DNA from 3 places in the Paenibacillus sp. FSL M7-1455 genome. Region 3 is predicted to be linked to each of the others. Evidence: riboswitches for the same ligand, from Rfam matches in the RefSeq annotation. Region 3 holds a riboswitch; each other region holds the start of a gene.
The links. Region 3 has a riboswitch for cyclic di-AMP ahead of NYE48_RS14375 (APC family permease). Riboswitches for the same ligand answer to the same signal wherever they lie in the genome.

Region 1 (6,253 bases), 1.5 Mb from region 3:
GCATTTATCCGGAAGACCGCTTTTTTCAGGGGGTCGCGGTATTCGACGGGCAAACGGAGCGGAAGCTTCAGGCCGCGTTGGCCGAACAGCAGTATTTCAAGATCATGCCGCCTGCGGACATGAAATTATGGGGCAGCGGCAAACGGGTCATTCCGGTGCTGCAAAGCCTGGAGGTCGTCAACCATCCGCGCGCGGTTTTGGTCCTTTTTATTGACAGCGCTTACTTTTTCGGTTATATGCATCGTTTTGCCGGGATCGAATCCAAGGAGATCGTCATGTCGTCGCAGGGCGCCTTGATTTACCGCCAAACGCGCAGCGCGCCTGGAGTCCTTCAGGCCGATTCGGGCGGTTATGCGTTTGAGCTGCCGTCCAAGGCCGGCGATTTGCGGTACACGATTTCCTATACCGACAGCAGCGTGATCGGCATCAACAATCTTGTCGGCTCGCTGCTTGCGATCGCGATTTCCGTCGTCCTCGGCGCCTGCATGGTCTTTTTGCTGGGCAAGGTCAGCTACCGCCCGCTCGGCGTCCTGCTGAACAAACTGTCTGCGGCGGTCCGGGTGGAAGACGGGAAGGGCGGCGCCCCCATCTATGGCTCGGAATACAGCTATATCGAAAAATCGTTCGACCGGCTGCTGCTCGAAAACAAAAACCTCCAGCAGTCGATGCAGGATTACGAAAGCGCCGCGAGATCGAACCTGTTTCTGCGCCTGCTGAAAGGGTATTTTACGGATGATCAGCAGATGAACGGGCTGAAAAAATTCGGCATTGGTTATACCGACGACATGTTTTATTGCACGATGCTGATCAGTTTCCATGCACTCCGCGATTTGTCCGACATGGAACGGATCCGGAAAATCGAAATGATGACGATCATGATCGTGGAACAGGCGATGAGCCGTCACCGGCTCGCGTACGAGCTGTTTGAGGTGACCAATGCGGACAAAGCGCTCATTCTTTCTTCCGTCGAGCCGTTCGGCAGCGAAGGGGCGCTGGAGAGCATCGCGGCCGAAATCGCGGGCGAGATCGGGCTGGCCTGCGGCTTTCAGCCGGACGTTTTATGCGGCACGGCGGAAAAAGGGCTGGTCGGCATCAGCAAATCGTATTATGCGGCCAACGAAAGCCTGCAGTACGCCCTCTTCGCGCGGGAGCATCTCCCGGTGCAGCAGGAGGAGATTCAGCCCGGCGTCGATTATTATTATCCGACCGATTGGGAGGTTCAGCTGATCAATAACCTGAAAATCGGCAACCTGGATACGACGATGCAAATCTTGCACGAAATCAGCGAGGAAAACAAAAAGCGGCGGCTGCCCGAACCGAGCGAAACCAAGCTGGTATCCTTGTTGATGGAAACGATGCTGAGGGTGCTGCATGAGCTGAACCTGGACACGTGCCTATACGCCAAGCAATTCGCGAGCCGGGCGGGAGCGGGGGACATCGGCGGGATGTGGAGCTACGTTTTTGAGGTCGGCAGGTTAATTTGCGAACGGAAACGTTATGCCAACACCTCGCCTTCGCTTGCCGTCGGCAGCGAACTGCTTCAATTCGTGAACCAGAACTACACCAGCGCCGACATTTCGCTGAAGCAGCTGGCGGAAAGATGCGGCATGTCGGTCTCGAACGTCTCCAAAATATTCAAGGAGGTGTCCGGCATCAACTTTTACGATTATTTATGCCGGCTCCGGATGGAAACGGCCAAGGAGCTGCTGCGGGAGAAAACATTCGGGATGGACGATATCGCCCGCCGGGTAGGCTACGAAAACGTCTATTCGTTCAAACGCGCCTTCGCGCGGTATGAAGGGATCAAGCCGGACGAATATGTGGATTCGGCGATGTGAAGGGGAACGATGAGATCCGATAGGTCAGCCGCCATTTCGGTTTGGCCTAGAGGCCGGATTGTCTATAGCGAAGATCAAGTTCCTGATAAATAAGTATCACTTCAATTCGGACCAATTATATACGGCGTGCAGCCATCACGGATCGAAACAATGTCTTTTGACATCATTTATAAGGAATATAAACCGCGCAAACGGAAGCTTTCCGTTGCAATTGAATGATTACGCAGGATTAGCGTTCGGAAACCGGCGAAACCTATAAAAAAGGCCATGAATTCTAGTGTAACCAACCTTTACAGTTCGCCGGCTCAGGCGTATATTCAACTCAGAAAGCACTAAATATAAAAGGAGACATAAGCATATGAACTCAGAAAATAAAGTAGCAATAATAACAGGTTCAGCAGGTGGTTTAGGTAAAGCTATAGCTGAAAGATTAGCAAATGATGGTTTTAATATCGTTGTTCAAGACATCAATAATGATTTGTTACTAGAAACAGAAAAAGAATTCAAAGAAAAAGGATATAATGTAATATCTTTCAAAAGTGATGTTTCAAAACAAAAAGAACAAGAAGAACTAGTTAAATTTACTGTAAAAGAATTTAATAAATTAGATGTTTTTATTAATAATGCAGGTGTGGATGCTGTAACACCTTTCTTAGAAATAGACGAAAATCAACTTAATAAATTATTTAATATTAATGTATTTGGAACTGTTTATGGTACCCAAGCAGCTGCAAAACAATTTATAAAACAAAATACAAAAGGTAAAATAATAAACGCTTGTAGTATAGCAGGTCACGAATCTTACGAAATGCTAGGTACATATTCAGCTACTAAACACGCAGTTAGATCATACACTCAAGTTGCAGCTAAAGAATTAGCAAAGTATAAAATTACCGTTAATGCTTATTGTCCAGGAGTGGCAAAAACTAAAATGTGGGAAAGAATCGATGAAGAAATGGTTAAATATGATGAAAATTTAAATCCTGGAGATGCTTTTGAAAAATTTTCAAGTGCTATAAAATTAGGAAGATATCAAGAACCTAAAGATGTAGCAAATTTAGTATCATTCCTAGCTTCGGAAGATTCAGATTATATAACTGGTCAATCTATTTTAACAGATGGCGGATTAGTTTATAGATAAAAAATAAACAGTTTAATTAATTTGGTTTTTATTTCAATTTCCTTTTTGAATAGAAACTTTGAACCCTAAAAACCCAAAGCGTGTCAATCGTTCGGTTTAATAGCTAGCGCTATCCGAACGCTTGCGCTTTAAGTTTATTTTAGGGTTCTTTTCTTTTTCAAAAAGTTTTCTCGGCATAAAGTCGTCTAAATATTGACATACCAAGAGGGTCTTGGTGTAGTGAGTTTGTCAACTCCTTAATGCTCCCTGCGGTCCGCTTACCGTTGACAAACGCCATACAGAGCCTTTCTAGCCCTTTTAAGAGGTTGCCCCTTATAAAAACCCCTATTTAATCTTTAAAATCGCTCACAGGGCATTTATGAGCTTCTCACGAGTAAAACAAGGATAAATAAAAGCCAAGATACTGTTATTCACTTTACTTTGTTGTAAGTTAGTTGTCCCCCCTTGTTTTGGGGTGTGAGTGCTGGCTGGGGGTGTGGGGGCTAGCCCCCGCATAACGTCACTAAGTAAGGCTAAAGGCTCATTATGAAAAATCTTTGGTTCATGAATGAATTACGCTGAATTTTCAATCATGAAAAGCGGGGGAACCACATCGGCATCGGCAGGCATTCCATTGTGAAGGGATGAAGCCGGCTGCTTGGGGTGAATCGGATGAAGAGGCTGCCTTTGATCAGCTTTCCGTCCGTAGGGCAGCTCTCACGGCCCGAATCCGACAGCTAACCTCGTAAGCGTCGCTAGGAGAGAGGAGTGAAACTGTGAGTTGTCAACGAGCACAGGGTATCCGCTCTGTGTTTTTCTGTGCGAAAAAATAACATGAATGTCTATGATCGCTGAATTTCCGTTCCGGCGGAAAACGGGGGAACCGGCCGTGACAACCAACCGTTCGTCACACGGGGTGAATCTCGAAATCGCATTCGAGTAGGGCTACTCTTGGTCCGAATCCGACAGCTAACCTCGTAAGCGTGAGAAGAGAGGCTGCTTTGATACATGCGCCGCAAGGTTTATTTTGCCTTGCCCTGAAGAAGCATGGAAAGGGAGTTCCTCTTTCCGTGCTTCTTTTTTTGACGTGAGCATTTTGCCGACGTTAACGAAGGTTCGACCCACATATAAAAAACACATCGACAGACCATGCATAGCGGGAGGAGAAGGAAGTTGCCTAACATACAAGTGAACGGAACGTCGCTATATTACGAGACGCATGGCAGCGGGGTGCCGATCGTCTTTATTCACGGACATCTTTCATCTCATCATAGTTTTGAGCCGCAAGTGGAATATTTCAGCAAAAGGGCGAAGGTCATCGTCCTCGATTTGAGAGGTTACGGCAATTCGGGTAAATTGAATGTGGAAGTCGAGGAAATCGTCGACACCCAGTGCAGGGACCTGAAAGAGCTGCTGGATAAGCTCGGCTTGCCGAAGGTGACGCTGGTCGGCTGCTCGAGCGGCAGCCTGCTGGTGCAAAAATTCGCGGAAACCTATTCGGACCGCGTCAACGCGCTTGTGCTGGTGGATAGTTATTTTTACGGACCGTGCGGCCCTTTCGGCACGAAAAACGGTTTTTGGAAGCTGCTGGAGGCCTGCAGCTGGATTTCCTATTATCTTCCCGCCGAGTTTTTTCTCCGGTCGCTGCGCGTAACGTATCACCGGTGGATTCCGGCTTACAGCATTTTAAGGAACGAGTTGTTTCATAAACGGCCGACCGAGTCGATCAAACAACGGATGGCGCTGCTTAAGGCGGATATCGATCCGGTGTTGCCCCGGCTGCGGATGCCGGTGTTATGCGTGGCCGGCAGGCAGAGCGAATGGTTCGTCAACCAGATGAACAAGGCGGTGGAACGGTTCGCCTGCGCCCAGAAAGCGGTGATCGAGGACGCGATTTATCCGAGCCATTTGTGCCAGCCGCGGGAATTTAACCGCATTCTGCTCAATTTTTTGATCGACCAGAAGCTTTTCCGGATGGAGCAGCAGCATTCGGGCTGAAAACGGCCTCCGCCGGCAACCATGAGGGATGTGCCGCTAGGGTCGGCGGAAAGCATCCGGCAAAGGTGATGACATGAATAAGGAATACAGGCAGCTGAAATCGCTGCTGAAGCTGCTGGACCGGGAAGAACGGTGGTTTACGTTCGCAGAGGTGGAAAGCGAGCTGGGCGTATCGGACAAATCCGTCCGCAAGATCGTCGAGTCCGCCGTCCCCCTGCTGCCCCCGTCCATGCAGATCGAGGCATCCAGGGGGAAAGGCATCATGTTCCGCCGGGACCGGCATGGGACAAGCATTCAGGAAGTTTTGGAACCGCTGCTTCGGGAAACGCCTTATTTCCGACTGATGCAGCGGTTGTTCATGCATGACGGCAAAACCTCCGCCGAGGAGGTAGCGGAAGAGCTGTACATGAGCTTTTCTTCGTTCAAAAAATGGATCGTCCAGCTAAACCGTGACGAACTGCGCCCGTTTCAGCTGCGGATCACGTATGCGGCGCCGACGCTGAAAGGAAACGAAATCCATGTCCGCTATTTTTTATGGAAGCTGTTCACCGAGGCTTATCCTTATACCGGATGGCCTTTTTCGAATGCCGATTACGCGCGTCTGGACGGCTGGGTGACCGAGATCGAGCGGGAAAACGGAATGATTTATTTTTTGAACGCAAAACGGAGCTTAACGTTCCTGATCGCGATCGTGCTCGAAAGGATCAAGCAGGGGCACCGGGTTGCGCTCAAAAGCGGAAGCTACGCATGGGAACGCCATCCGTTTTTCGTTCCGGTCTCGAAGATGTCGGAAAAGCTGGCTGCGGCGTACGGCGTCGTGTTGCCCCGCGAAGAGGTTTATTTTTTGCAGTCGATGTTCAGCTTGAGCCAGTATCACGGCAAGGACGGGTTCCCTGTTTTCGGGGGAAGGGCCCTTGCTTCGGAGCAGGAAGACGATGCAGGAAGCCGGATGTCCGGCCTGCTCATTTCGATTCTGGAAAACGCATTTCCGGCGTTGAACGCCAGCTCCCGTTTCCTGGCCGAAATCCGGGAATTCATGGACAAGCTGCGCATCGATAACGCCATTCCCGAGCTGATGGCCGTCTCGCACAGCCACCTGACCGGGTATATCCGCGACAAAGAGCAGCCGATCTATGCGGCGGTATCGGAATGCATGCGGCAATGGCAGCGGAGTTTTCCCGAGCTCATGTACAACGACTATCATTTGACCAAACTGACGTTTATGGTCAGCGCAAGCCTTCGGTATAAAAGCAAAAAGGCATTTCTCATTATCGGCGAGGAATTTTCGGTTCGGCAT
Region 2 (6,253 bases), 3.0 Mb from region 3:
ATCGATACGACGCTTAATGCCGAAAACCGCATCATCAAGGGAACCGAGACGCTGACCTGGATCCACCCCGGCAAAAAGACGGTGAACGAGCTGTACTTCCATTTGTACCCGAACGCCTTCTCTTCGATGGACTCCACGTTTATGAAAGAATCCGGGGGAAAGCTCCGGAATGACACGATGCCTGCGGACGGCTTCGGTTCAATGAGCATCACCGAGATGAAAACCGCCGATGGCCTTTCGCTGATGCACCGCATGCAATACGTTCAGCCCGATGACGGCAACGTCAAGGACAAGACCCTCGTGAAGGTCCGGCTTCCGAAACCGGTCAAGGGCGGCGAAAGCATTACGATCCGCATGCGTTTTGAGGTCAAGCTTCCCAAAATATTCGCCCGGATGGGCACCGCGGACGATGATTTCGTCATGGCCGGGCAATGGTTCCCGAAAATCAGCGTCTATGAGCCCGAGGGGACAAGAGGTCGCAAGGCGGAAGGATGGAACCTGCATCAATATCACGGCAATTCCGAATTCTACTCCGACTTCGGCATCTACAGCGTCCGCATTCACGTGCCGGACGACTATATCGTCGCCGCCACCGGCTTTCCCGTGCAACCCGCGCAGATCCGGGGGAAAGAAAAAATTTATCAGTTTTATGCCGACGATGTCCATGATTTTGCCTGGGCCGCGTCGCCGAATTTTATCGTCGCCGAAGAGCCGTTCTCGTCTCCCGAGGTCCCGGGCGTGCGCATCAAGCTGTATTTGGACCCCGCCCATAAAGACTTGAAACAAAGATACTTTTTTGCCGCCAAAGCCGCGCTCAAATATTTCAGCAAATGGTACGGCCGGTATCCGTACTCCACCCTGTCGATCGTCGTGCCGCCGGAATCGGGGAACGGGGCCGGAGGCATGGAGTATCCGACGCTGATCACCGCCTTCGGGGCCAAAGACGACTCTCCCGGCTACGACCTGGAACGGACGGTCATCCACGAAATCGGGCATCAGTATTTTTACGGCATGCTTGCGAGCAACGAGTTCGAGGAAGCTTGGCTGGACGAAGGATTCACCTCCTATGCCGAAGATAAGCTGATGGAGCAGGAATACGGCGTCATTCCGAATTTGCCTATCCAGTCATCCCTGATCGCGTCCCCGATGTCGCTGACGCAGGAAGCATGGAAATACGGCTCGCAGGATCAATATGCCCTGAACGTCTATTACCGCGGCAAACTCCTGCTAAAGGCGATGGAACAGCAAGTCGGGAAGCAAACGATGAACAAAATTCTAGGCACCTACGCAAAAAAATACCGTTTCAAACATCCGACGACGGCAGACTTCCAAAAGGTGGTCGAGCAGGTTACCCGGCAATCCTGGCAGTCCTTTTTCGATCAATACGTTTACGGAAACCAAATGGCCGACTTCGCGGTCGATTCCATCTCTCTCCGCAAGAAGGATGCGGCTTCCGGCCCCGTCTACGAGTCGATTGTAAAAATCTCGAAAAAAGGCGGAGATTTTCCCCAAGTCCCGGTACGCTTCACCTTCACGGACGGGCATACGCTGAACAAAGTCTGGAACGGCTCGGCGGAAAGCGCCGAATTCAAGCTGGAGTATAAGGCACCGCTCGCCTGGGCGATGGTCGATCCGGAATACACGATCGTGATCGAGAACAGGCATTTCAACAATTACCTGAAAGCGGATATGGACAAGAAGGTTCTGGTCCGCTGGAACGTAAGCATCACCAAGCTGATCGAGACGCTGCTTGGAAGTCTGTCCTGGTGAGGTGAGAACCGGTGAAATCCCATATTGCGCATGGCTGGAAAAGTCTTAAAAATCAATTTTATATCGTCATCATTCTCTTTTTGTACCAGCTGATTTGGGGCTACTTTCTGTACAGGCTGGTCCATTCGGCCGTCACTCCGCTGCTGATGCGTTATCCGGACCCCGAGCCCAATGAACTCAGCCAGCTGCTTTATTACATCGAAGGCAAAATGAGCCTTTCCGACAGCGGCACGGTGCATATGTACATTTGGATTCTTCTTTCGATGTTTGCCCTGCGCATGCTGCTGACCCCTTTTATCCATGCCGGAATTTTTTACGGGCTGCACCGTGAACGCGAGGGCGAAGTCGGGCTGTTTTTCTTCCAAGGCATGAAGCGCCACGGAAAAACCGTCCTTCTGTTTCACTTGATCGAATGGGTTCTGCTCGCGGCCCCGGCCTACTGGGTCATACCTAAGGTATATGCGGCGCTTCTGGACGGGATGCCGCTGCAATCCATGGGCCTGTCCGTTCTTCCCTGGATTTTGGGATGGTTCCTGTACGGATATATCGTGCACCAACTGATTCTTTTCATGCAGTTCGGCAAGACCGGCGGCGGCGGCTTGTTGCCTCCCTTGTGGCACTGCCTGCGCGGCGCGTTCCCGCTCATCGGCGTTTCGCTGATACTCGGCTCGCTCAGCCTGCTTTTGTTCAGCCTCTGTACGGGAGTTTCCTTGATGTGGGCAGGGATCATCGCGCTCATCCTCCAGCAGGGCTACCACCTCGTCAGCTGCATCATGAGATTATGGGGCATTTCGGCCAAGTTTGACCTGTGGTACGCCCAAGCGCATCGGGGCGCGGAAAAATAAATGATCAAAAAGTTAATTTTTTGTCATCACTTCAACCCCCTGATATAAGAAAACCCCCCCCTTTCAAAACAAAAAGGGCGGGGTTTTTGTCGTTTTTAGATGCCGAAACGATTTGCCAAAGTCGTCATCCTCTGTTAAAATAATCCGAGTAAGCAGTTAGTAACAACTTTGTCATTTTTACTGTAACTTTTTCATATTGTGCTGTAACGATATTTTCAACGACAGATACCAATCAATCGTCATTATCAGTCACTTTCAGGTGCTTGATCAGGGCCGAATTCCTTGGCACCGGGAAGCGGGGGAACCACTTTGGGTGAATTGATCTCGCAGCATAGGGATCATAGGGGACGACCTTCAACCGAATCCTTAAGCTAACCTCGCAGGCAACATGGAAGGGGTTTATGTTTTTGAAAAAGAAGTTAACAGCCGCTGCGCTTGGTTTGACGCTTATGTTCTCCATGGGAACCAGCGTATTCGCGCAATCTTCTCTGAGTCATGTCGTGAACAGCACCATCGGCGTTTCCTACAAAACCGGAGGAACGACGACCAAAGGATTTGATTGCTCCGGGTTTACGCGTTATGTATTCCAGAAATTAGGCATTTCCATTCCGCGCCAATCCAGCGCACAATTCAAAATCGGCACTGCCGTCTCCAAAAGCAATTTGCGTGCCGGAGATCTGGTATTCTTCAATACGAGCGGCGCGGGCGTATCCCATGTCGGAATCTACGTCGGAAACGGAAACTTTGCCCATTCGTCTTCTTCGAAGGGCGTGACCATCAGCAAGCTCAGCAACAGTTATTTCGCCAATCGCTACATTGGCGCCAAACGTGTCATGAGTACCGCTAAATACAAAGCGGCCGTCTACAACTAGAAACTCACCCATAAACATACGAAAAACTTATGATGCCCGCGCGGAGATTTTTGCCGAAATCCCTCGCGGGTTTCCTGTTACTTATTAGACGTTTGAAAACCTAAAAAAGTAACAACTTTCAAAAAAATTTTTTTTCGAATCTTCAAATACTCCGCTCATCCACGTGCCTTCAACCATGATTTACCCTTCCTTTCCGTTAATTAAACCAATTTCCTAAGTGAAAAAACGCTTATAATGGTCCTTCTTAGGAGCCAATTTGGCAAAAATCCCGAAATTATGGTGATTTTTTTGAGTTTTAGGCATAGAAACAATTGCCAAAACGTCATTCCTTTGTTACAATAATCCCAGCGTTAGTAACAACTTTGTAATCTTTGTCGAGCCGTTGCCTGTAAACAGGCGGCTCCTGAAGTATATAGTGTAAAAAGACATATGCCGAATTTCCTCACACTAGGGAAGCGGGGGAACCATTTACGGGTGAATTGATCTTGCAACAGAGGGATCATAGGGGACCTTCTACCGAATCCTTAAGCTAACCTCGCAGGCACCGGAAGGAGTATTAATTTTGAAAAAGAAGCTAGCAGCAGCAGTCATGAGTTTTGCCATCGTATTTACCGCTGGAGCCGGGAGCGCTTTCGCGGATTCGAAAATGGACAAAGTCATCGATGATGTGCTCGGAACGAAATACAGATCCGGGGGAACGACAACCAACGGGTTCGACTGCTCCGGATTTACGATGTACGTATTTAAGCATCTCGGCATCAACCTGCCTCACCAGTCCGGTTCGCAGTTTACGATGGGCACTTCCGTTTCCCGCAGCGATTTGAGAGCAGGAGACCTCGTATTTTTTAATACATCCGGTTCCGGCGTTTCCCATGTCGGCATTTACGTCGGCGACGGTAAATTCGCACATGCTTCGACATCCCGCGGCGTTGTCGTCAGTTCGCTTAGCGACAGCTATTACGTCAACCGCTACGTTGGCGCGAAACGTATTATGAGCACGGATACATATCAAGCCTCTGCCGTCGATTCCGCAGACAATGATGACGTTGAATAACATTTTTGCCTGATCCGCACGGTTTGTACGACAGCCCGTACCGAGATTTTTGCCGAATCTCCGTACGGGATTTTTTGCGCTTGCCCGAGCCTGATCCCCGAGGAATAGATTTTATGGAATCATCAAATGCTACTTAGCAGCGGACGTCTCTTACGAAAGGAGGCTTCTTGTGAACGTTTCGAAGGACTCTTATACCGTTACGCCCATGACGCGGGAGCAGGCCGAGACCTGCTGCGGCTGGATGTACGCCCCCCCTTACGACCGCATCTACGGCTGGCTTCCCTGGGAGCAGATGGAGGCCCTCGGCATCGAGCTTGGTGATCCGGATCTGCGGAGGCAGCAATACGTTTCGGTGCTGGATGGAGACGGGCAGCTATGCGGGTTCGCGCAGCTGTTTCCGATGGTCAACGTCGTGCGCCTCGGTTTAGGCATGCGGCCGGATTTATGCGGCCAGGGACGAGGTCCGGGCTTTATCCAGGCGATCGTGGAGACGGCCAAAACCCGCTTTCCCGGACAGGAGATCGATCTGGAGGTGCAGGATTGGAATTTGCGGGCGATACGCGCTTACGTCAAGGCAGGATTCGAGATCACCGATACGTACGAAAAACAGACGCCTGAAGGCGTCGAGCGCTTTTACTGCATGGTCTATCAAGGGCTTTAAAAAACGTCAATGAAAAATGGTACGAAATTGTGTACGTTTAGTGGATTTAAACTGGCTTTCGTTTGCTTTTTTGTCACAAACTATTTGATGTACCGGCTTGTTCCGTTATAATGAAGAAATGAGAGAACTGCAGTTTACATAGAAAGGACGAAAACGGATGCAAAAATGGATCATGAGCGGTTTGATAACGATTGCATGCGTAATGGCCGTTGTGCTTATGTTTACGCTGCCGGGTAAAGAGCAGGTAGCCGAAGAAGAAAAACCGACCATGCCTGAAGTGACCATGGACGCTGCAGCGGCCGAAGCCGTTGTGAAAGCCCAGGGCTGCATCAGCTGCCACGGCGACCAGCTGCAAGGCGGCGTGGGACCGAACCTGCAAAAAATCGGCTCCCAGATGTCTGCTGAAGAACTTTATACGATCATTACCAAGGGCAGAGGCGGCATGCCTTCCTTCAAAGACAAACTCCAAAAAGAGGAGATTGCCAACGTAGCCCAGTGGCTTGCAGCCAAAAAGTAATGGCCGTTTTCCTTGAAGGAATAAAAACACGCTTCGCGCATGACCCGCAAGGTCTGGCGAAGCGTGTTTTTTTGCTATCGGTTTTCTTATTTTTTAGCGTTTCTCGCCTGAGCGCATTTTTTCGAACAATTCGTTAAACTGATGCGCTTCCTTGATGTCGAGAGCGGTGATGCCGCCGTCATCCCATGAAGTCAGCCGCAGCGTTACGTTCTTATGGTCAATCGTGATGAAGGGATGGTGATCGAAGGCTTCGGAAATCGCCGCAACCTCGTCGACGAACGAAATCCCCTTCATGAAGTTGGAAAAAATAAATTTCCGCACGATCCAGCGTCCTTCCTCCAGCTCCCAGCCTTCCAGCTTCGCTAAATGCGCTTCCACTTCTTCTAGCGTGTAAACCATATTCTCATTTCCTCCCTGAAACCAAACACCCTCGTATCGAAATTTAAAAAAGGATGCTGCTTATCCATGCTCTTGTTGACTTTTCCCATTGTATTCCGATCGTTGAATAAATATGAATATGGCCGCCTTGGCCCA
Region 3 (6,253 bases):
AAGATGCGCTTTGGCAGGCGTTTCCCGATCCGGCAGGCTCCAAATCCCGAATGCGCCCTGCTGCCGCAAATAAGCCGGCTCGCACGCAAGCTGTGGAGGAGAGTCGTTATATTCCGCGTAAGCTTGCAGTTCCGGCGGGCTTGGGGTTGCTTCGCGGCACCAGATCGTCAGCTCGCTTGTGTTGCCGACGCCGTAGGGGGTTGCGCGCATCTCCTCCGCGCCTTCATAGGATGATTCGACATGCGTTTCGGTATCGTAATGGCGCATGTCCATGGCCGGCGCTTCCGGCGACCAGAACCAAGCCGTCAGCTGCGCCTCGTCACCCGCAAGGCCGTGCGCCTCCATACCGGCGGGATGTTTTTGCCAGAAATGGCGCATGGCCAGCGCAAGCCCTCCGCCGGGTCCGCCGACAAGGATTGCGCATAATTCAACGAATGTTCGACCACGTGCGTGATGCCGGACACCGGAAGGATGACGACGTTTCCTTCGATCGGAACCGCCGGTTCGCAGGTCGACAAGCGAAGCTGCTCGCCCACCGCTTCATAATGCTTCTTGATTCTGTGGAACAAATACACGATCAAGGGCAAAAATATCAACACCGGCCATATTTGCGGGAACTTGGTCACGAAAAACATGAGCGATACGGTGAAGCTGATGAGCGCGCCGATCGCATTGATGATAAGTTTCGTTACCCAGCCTGCGGGTTTTTCCCGCACCCATTTTACGATCATCCCCGTCTGCGACAACGTAAAAGGAATAAAGACTCCTACCGCATACAGCGGAATCAAATGCTCCGTTTGCCCGTGGAAGGCAATGATCAGCACGATCGACAGCAGCCCAAGAATGATGATGCCGTTGGAATATCCGAGGCGGTCGCCCCTTACGGTAAACATTCTGGGAATGAACCGGTCTTTGGCAAGATTCACCGCCAGCAGCGGAAATGCGGAATACCCCGTATTCGCCGCCAAGATCAAGATCAGCGCGGTGGTTCCTTGAATGATAAAATACATGAAATTGCGCCCGAAGGTTTCCTTGGCGATTTGCGATACGACCGTTTCCTGCCCATTTGGGGAGATCCCCAAATAATAAGCCAGGAACACGATACCCGAAAAAAGCAGGGCCAGCAGAATGCCCATGGCCATTAACGTTTTGGCTGCATTTTTAGGGGCCGGATCTTTGAAATTCGGTATCGCGTTGGATATCGCCTCGACGCCGGTCAGCGCCGAGCTGCCCGATGCAAAAGCTTTCAGCAGCAGAAACAAGCTGATCCCTGCCACCGGCGTGCCGACTGGCGTATGCAGGTTAGGCGAAACCTGGCCGGTCGCGATATGGTACAGCCCGACGGCGATCAAAATGAACATCGCCAGCGCGAATAAGTACACCGGATACGCCAAGATGGAAGCCGACTCGGTGACGCCTCTCAGATTCAGGAGCGTAATGAGGATAACAAACGTGACTGCGATCGCCACCGTATGCTCATGCAGCACGGGAAACGCCGACGTGATGGCGTCCGTTCCCGCCGAGACGCTCACCGCCACGGTCAAAATGTAATCGACCAACAGCGAGCCGCCGGCCACCAATCCAGGGTATATCCCCAAATTTTGCTTGGATACGACGTATGCTCCCCCGCCATGCGGATAAGCGAAAATGATTTGGCGATACGAGAGAATCAATGCCGATAATAAAATAAGGACCCCGATTCCTATCGGAATCGAATACCAGAAAGCCGATGCGCCGACCGTGATCAGCACCAGCAGGATCTGCTCGGGACCGTAGGCGACGGAGGATAACGCGTCCGAGGAAAGTATCGCAAGTGCCTTCTTTTTGTTGAGCTTTTGTTCTCCCAATTCCGCAGATTTTAGAGGACGTCCAATGAGGAGCCTTTTTAACGCTGCCATCGTGTCATTCACCGCCACTGTTCAAGTTGAAGTTCCATGAAAGTATCCTTATTGTTTCCCCTTTTGGCCCATTTGGGCACACCAAAAAAAGCCACAGGAAAGTTGGGCTTTCCCGCGGCTTTCAAAAGCGCACGACAAATCCTTCTTTCATAACGCCTACGAGGTTAGCTGACGGATTCGGGATTGAAAGTATCCCTACACTCGACCTGCGAACATAATCAAGTGATTCACCCCTGGGACGAAGTTCCCTTCCTCCCGTTGGTTCCCCCGCTTCTGAATACAGAATTCAGCGATCAAGGAAAATGACAATTCAGGATCACAAGTTCATTTACGAATGAAATCATACTCCCGGCGGATACTTACTGTAAAGAGGCAAAGAATCATATTGAAGCGCGAAAACGGGCAAATTGAATCCATGGCATCGCTTACAACGGCTGCATCCTGTTTTTTTTGGCCGTAGCCATGGTTCACGCCTGTTTTTGGCCGACGCTTAGAGCAGAGGCGAAATAAGCCTCATCAGCGATTCCGAAATACGTTTCGGAATGCCTCGTTTCTGGAAGGAGTCCCAAGCGATGCGGACGGAGTCCTTGAAATCCTGCTCAAAATCGCGTTTGATGTCCAACACGGTTTCGGATTCGTAGAGCACCGCGGCAAGCTCGTAATTCAGCTCAAAGCTGCGGATATCCATGTTGGCCGTGCCGATCGATGCGATTTCGTCATCCACCAGCACGATTTTGGCATGCATAAAGCCGTCTTTGTAATGATATATAGAGGCTCCCGCCTTAAGGAGGGGCGTAAAGTAGGATTGGGATGCCTGGTCGCTGATCACGCTGTCGCTTTTTCCCGGGTACAAAATACGTACATCGATGCCTGCCGCCGCGGACAACCGCAGCAATGTTAATGTTTCCTGATCCGGTATAAAATATGGCGTGGCGATCCAAATCGATTTTTTTGCCGACGCCATGATGGCCAACAGCGCGTTGCGAATGCTTGTATCCTCCGAGCTTGGGCCGCTGGCGACGATCTGAACGGCCCCATTCGCCGGGACCCCCTGATCCGGAAAATACGACCTGTTCATGTAAGCGTCCCAGGAGTAATGGTTTTGGCCGCTGGTTGCGTACAGCCAGTCTTCCAGGAAAATGGCCTGCAGTTTATAGAGCGCCTTTCCTTCGATTTTCAAGTGGCTGTCGCGCCAGACCGGGAATTTTTTGGAACGGCCGAGATATTCGTCGCCGACGTTCAGCCCTCCGGTAAAACCGACAACGCCGTCAACGATGACGATTTTGCGGTGGTTACGGTAATTGACCGTTTCAAGAAGCCAAGGCGAAAAAATAGGATCAAACTCGACGACCTCGATGCCGGCATCTTTCATCGGCTGCAAAAAGCGTTTACGCAACCCGTTGCTGCCCAATCCGTCAAAAAGAAAACGTACGATCACGCCCGATTCGGCTTTGCGGATCAGCGCGTCCCGAATAGCGGTACCGATGCGGTCCGAACGATAAATATAATACTGGATATGGATATGATGCGCGGCCTTTTCGATGGCTTGCAAAATTTCCGAAAAGGTTTCGTCGCCGTCGGTCAGCAGCCTGGTTTCGGTTTCCGTTGCTGCCGGGCCGCCGCCGAACCTTTCAATGACCTTGATGACATATTCCGACCTCTCGCTTAACAAAGACAACGGGGCCAAATTCAAACGCCTGCCCGCCAAAATCTCCCGGAACAGCTTTCTCTGTTCTTCCGCCCGGTGCAAATGTTTTTTCCGTCTCCAGCGGCTTCTGCCAAAAAGCAAATACAACAGCACCCCTACCGCCGGAAGAAATGCCAGGATCAAAAACCATGCCAGCGTGCTTTGCGGCGAACGGTTTTCCATAAAAATGATGAAGCCGATGCCTATAATGGAAAGCGGCCATAAAATGCCGATCAGCGTCGACAGGCGGATCACGGACCTGTTCATGACAAAAAGGCCGATCAGCACCAGGACTACGACGATCACGATTTGAAAAACGCGGTTTTTCATATGTAGTAAAATCCACCTATTCTCCGATGTATAATTGGGGTCCGACTAAAGTGTACGTTCTCATCCTGCTCCTCTCCGCGAAAAAATAAGGACATGCTGCTCTCTCAAAAAAATCAAAATCCTGCTGATACACCCTTAAGGTACTGCTTATGCCATTTTAAATACTGCATGACGGTATGTCTATACATGCTGGTTAAGCTGCTTGCTTTCCCCCTGAATCATCAAAAAAACGGACAAGCAATCTTGTTGAACGCTAGTCCGTTTCCGTTTGTTCATTGTTCCCCTTATGGAGCTGTTTTCGCTGGACATGGGCCAATCCCCATTGATGCAAGGCTTCCAAAATCGGAGACAGGCTTTTGCCGTATTCCGTGATGGAGTACTCCACTTTCGGCGGTATTTGCGGATAAACGACCCGTTTAACGATCTCTTCCTCCTCCAATTCGCGCAGATGGAGCGTAAGCATCCTTTGCGTGATATCGGGCAGCAATCTTCTTAGCTCATTGAACCGCAACGGTTGGCCCTGAAGCAAATGATAGAGGATCATCGGCTTCCATTTGCCGACGATCGAATCCAAGGCTACGACGAATTGGCATTGGGCAGGGTTCTTTGGCATACGTTCGCCTCCTTTTCAGTACCTTTTTTGATACTATACCACATTATTGTGCCTACTTACCATAAGTAAGTATATATTATATGATCAGCATTGGAAGTGAAATTTCATTTAATAACAGAAGGGAAGTTTGAACCATGGCAACCGTATTGTACATCACAGCGCACCCCCTGCATCCCGAAGAGTCGTATAGCCTCGCGGTGGGCGCGGAATTTATTGAAGCATACCGTAAAGCAAATCCGGCAGATGAAGTCGTTCATTTGGATCTGTATAAAGAAAATATTCCGCAGATCGATGCCGATGTTTTAAGGGGGTGGGGAAAGCTTCGGTCGGGTTCGTCATTCGATCAGTTGTCCGAAACGGAGGAATCAAAAGTAGCTCGTCTTGAAGAAATTCTTCATCAATTCATGGCAGCCGATAAGTACGTTTATGTCTCCCCGATGTGGAATTTTTCGGTCCCGCCGGTGTTGAAAGCATACACGGATGCGACCTCGATTCCGGGCAAGACTTTCAAATATACCGAAAATGGTCCTGTAGGACTGTTGCCCGGCAAGAAAGCCTTGCACATTCAAGCCAGCGGTTCCGTTTATTCGGAAGGTCCTCTTGCTCCGATTGAAATGGGATTCAGCTATCTGAGCAAGATTCTGCGGTTTTACGGGATTGAATCAGAGGCTATTTTTGTGGAAGGAACGGCAGTATCGGAGCAGGCACCATTCGTAAAAGAAAAAGCGATTGCACTTGCTAAGGAAGTTGCGAAACGTTTCTGATTCGTATAAATTATTCCTGAATCATAAAAAAGCCTGTTGAAATTTTTCAACAGGCTGAACGTACACCTCTGATTTTCTTTCCGTGATGCGGCCTTCTTCCGGTGTGAAGCTTTTCGTAATTTGCCCGTTCATGAGAGGACGGCTTATTTTAAGAAACCTTCTTTGAAGATGTCCAGCAGATGTTCAAGCGTCGTCGGATCGCTGTAAGACGAAGCCTCTGTGTCGATTTCGATCACATGCTTGTTTTTGACGGCCGGGATATTCCTCCAGGTGTTCGTTTGCATAAACGAGTTGTCTCCCGCCGCGCTTCTGCTGAGAACGATGTAATCCCCGGCATAATCGCTAAGCACTTCCGGGGAGAGCGTATAGTATCCGGGGCCAAGCGCATCCGCTTTGACCTTCTCCGGCATGTTCAGCCCCATCGCCTGATACAGCAGCTCGGTTCCGCGCGCCCAGGCGTTGCCGAACACGTAGAAGTTTTTCGAGTCGGTCTCGAACACCGATACGGTCGCGTTTTCGCCGATCTTCTTCTTAATTTCTTCTCCGATTGCTTTAGCCCGTTTCGAAAAGTCCTCCACCCAAGCTTTCGCCTCCTGCTCCTTGCTCAGCAGCTTCCCGATTTCAATCTGCTGCGCCAAATAGTCCCTTTTTCCCCACGTATAGGCGACGGTAGGCGCGATTTGTTCCAGCTTTTTGATATTTTTGCTGCTGGCGTCGGCAATGATCAAATCCGGATTCAGCTCGATGATCTTCTCCAGATTGCCGTCGGAGACGACCTCAACCCCTTTGAGCTTCCCGGTGAACAGCGGATTTTTCTCCGTCCATTCATCTACGCCGACGAGCGTTCCCCCGAGGGAAAGCACGTTCGGCGCGTTCGTCAGAGCGACGATCCGCCGCGGATTGGCCGGCACGTCGACCGGGCCCAGCTCGGATTGATACGTGACTCTTTCCGTGCTCGCCG

Region 1: another riboswitch for cyclic di-AMP. It lies ahead of NYE48_RS07590 (alpha/beta fold hydrolase); the one in region 3 lies ahead of NYE48_RS14375 (APC family permease).
Region 2: another riboswitch for cyclic di-AMP. It lies ahead of NYE48_RS00500 (C40 family peptidase); the one in region 3 lies ahead of NYE48_RS14375 (APC family permease).

The regions. Positions count from the first base shown of each region.
Region 1 covers NZ_JBBORO010000001.1:1,637,288-1,643,540, forward strand. Annotated here, with positions in the region: gene NYE48_RS07580 (helix-turn-helix transcriptional regulator) at 1-1,838, shown strand, start outside; gene NYE48_RS07585 (acetoin reductase) at 2,197-2,979, shown strand; cyclic di-AMP (ydaO/yuaA leader) riboswitch at 3,525-3,725, shown strand; cyclic di-AMP (ydaO/yuaA leader) riboswitch at 3,798-3,958, shown strand; gene NYE48_RS07590 (alpha/beta fold hydrolase) at 4,132-4,956, shown strand; gene NYE48_RS07595 (helix-turn-helix domain-containing protein) at 5,030-6,253, shown strand, end outside.
Region 2 covers NZ_JBBORO010000001.1:101,974-108,226, reverse strand. Annotated here, with positions in the region: gene NYE48_RS00510 (M1 family metallopeptidase) at 1-1,770, shown strand, start outside; gene NYE48_RS00505 (hypothetical protein) at 1,782-2,615, shown strand; cyclic di-AMP (ydaO/yuaA leader) riboswitch at 2,877-3,016, shown strand; gene NYE48_RS00500 (C40 family peptidase) at 3,023-3,487, shown strand; cyclic di-AMP (ydaO/yuaA leader) riboswitch at 3,908-4,046, shown strand; gene NYE48_RS00495 (C40 family peptidase) at 4,050-4,541, shown strand; gene NYE48_RS00490 (GNAT family N-acetyltransferase) at 4,747-5,202, shown strand; gene NYE48_RS00485 (c-type cytochrome) at 5,360-5,719, shown strand; gene NYE48_RS00480 (4a-hydroxytetrahydrobiopterin dehydratase) at 5,813-6,118, opposite strand.
Region 3 covers NZ_JBBORO010000001.1:3,110,884-3,117,136, forward strand. Annotated here, with positions in the region: partial or broken gene NYE48_RS14370 (exo-rhamnogalacturonan lyase family protein) at 1-411, opposite strand, end outside; partial or broken gene NYE48_RS14375 (APC family permease) at 402-1,898, opposite strand; cyclic di-AMP (ydaO/yuaA leader) riboswitch at 2,038-2,200, opposite strand; gene NYE48_RS14380 (cardiolipin synthase) at 2,389-3,915, opposite strand; gene NYE48_RS14385 (winged helix-turn-helix transcriptional regulator) at 4,169-4,528, opposite strand; gene NYE48_RS14390 (NAD(P)H-dependent oxidoreductase) at 4,663-5,292, shown strand; gene NYE48_RS14395 (iron-hydroxamate ABC transporter substrate-binding protein) at 5,436-6,253, opposite strand, start outside.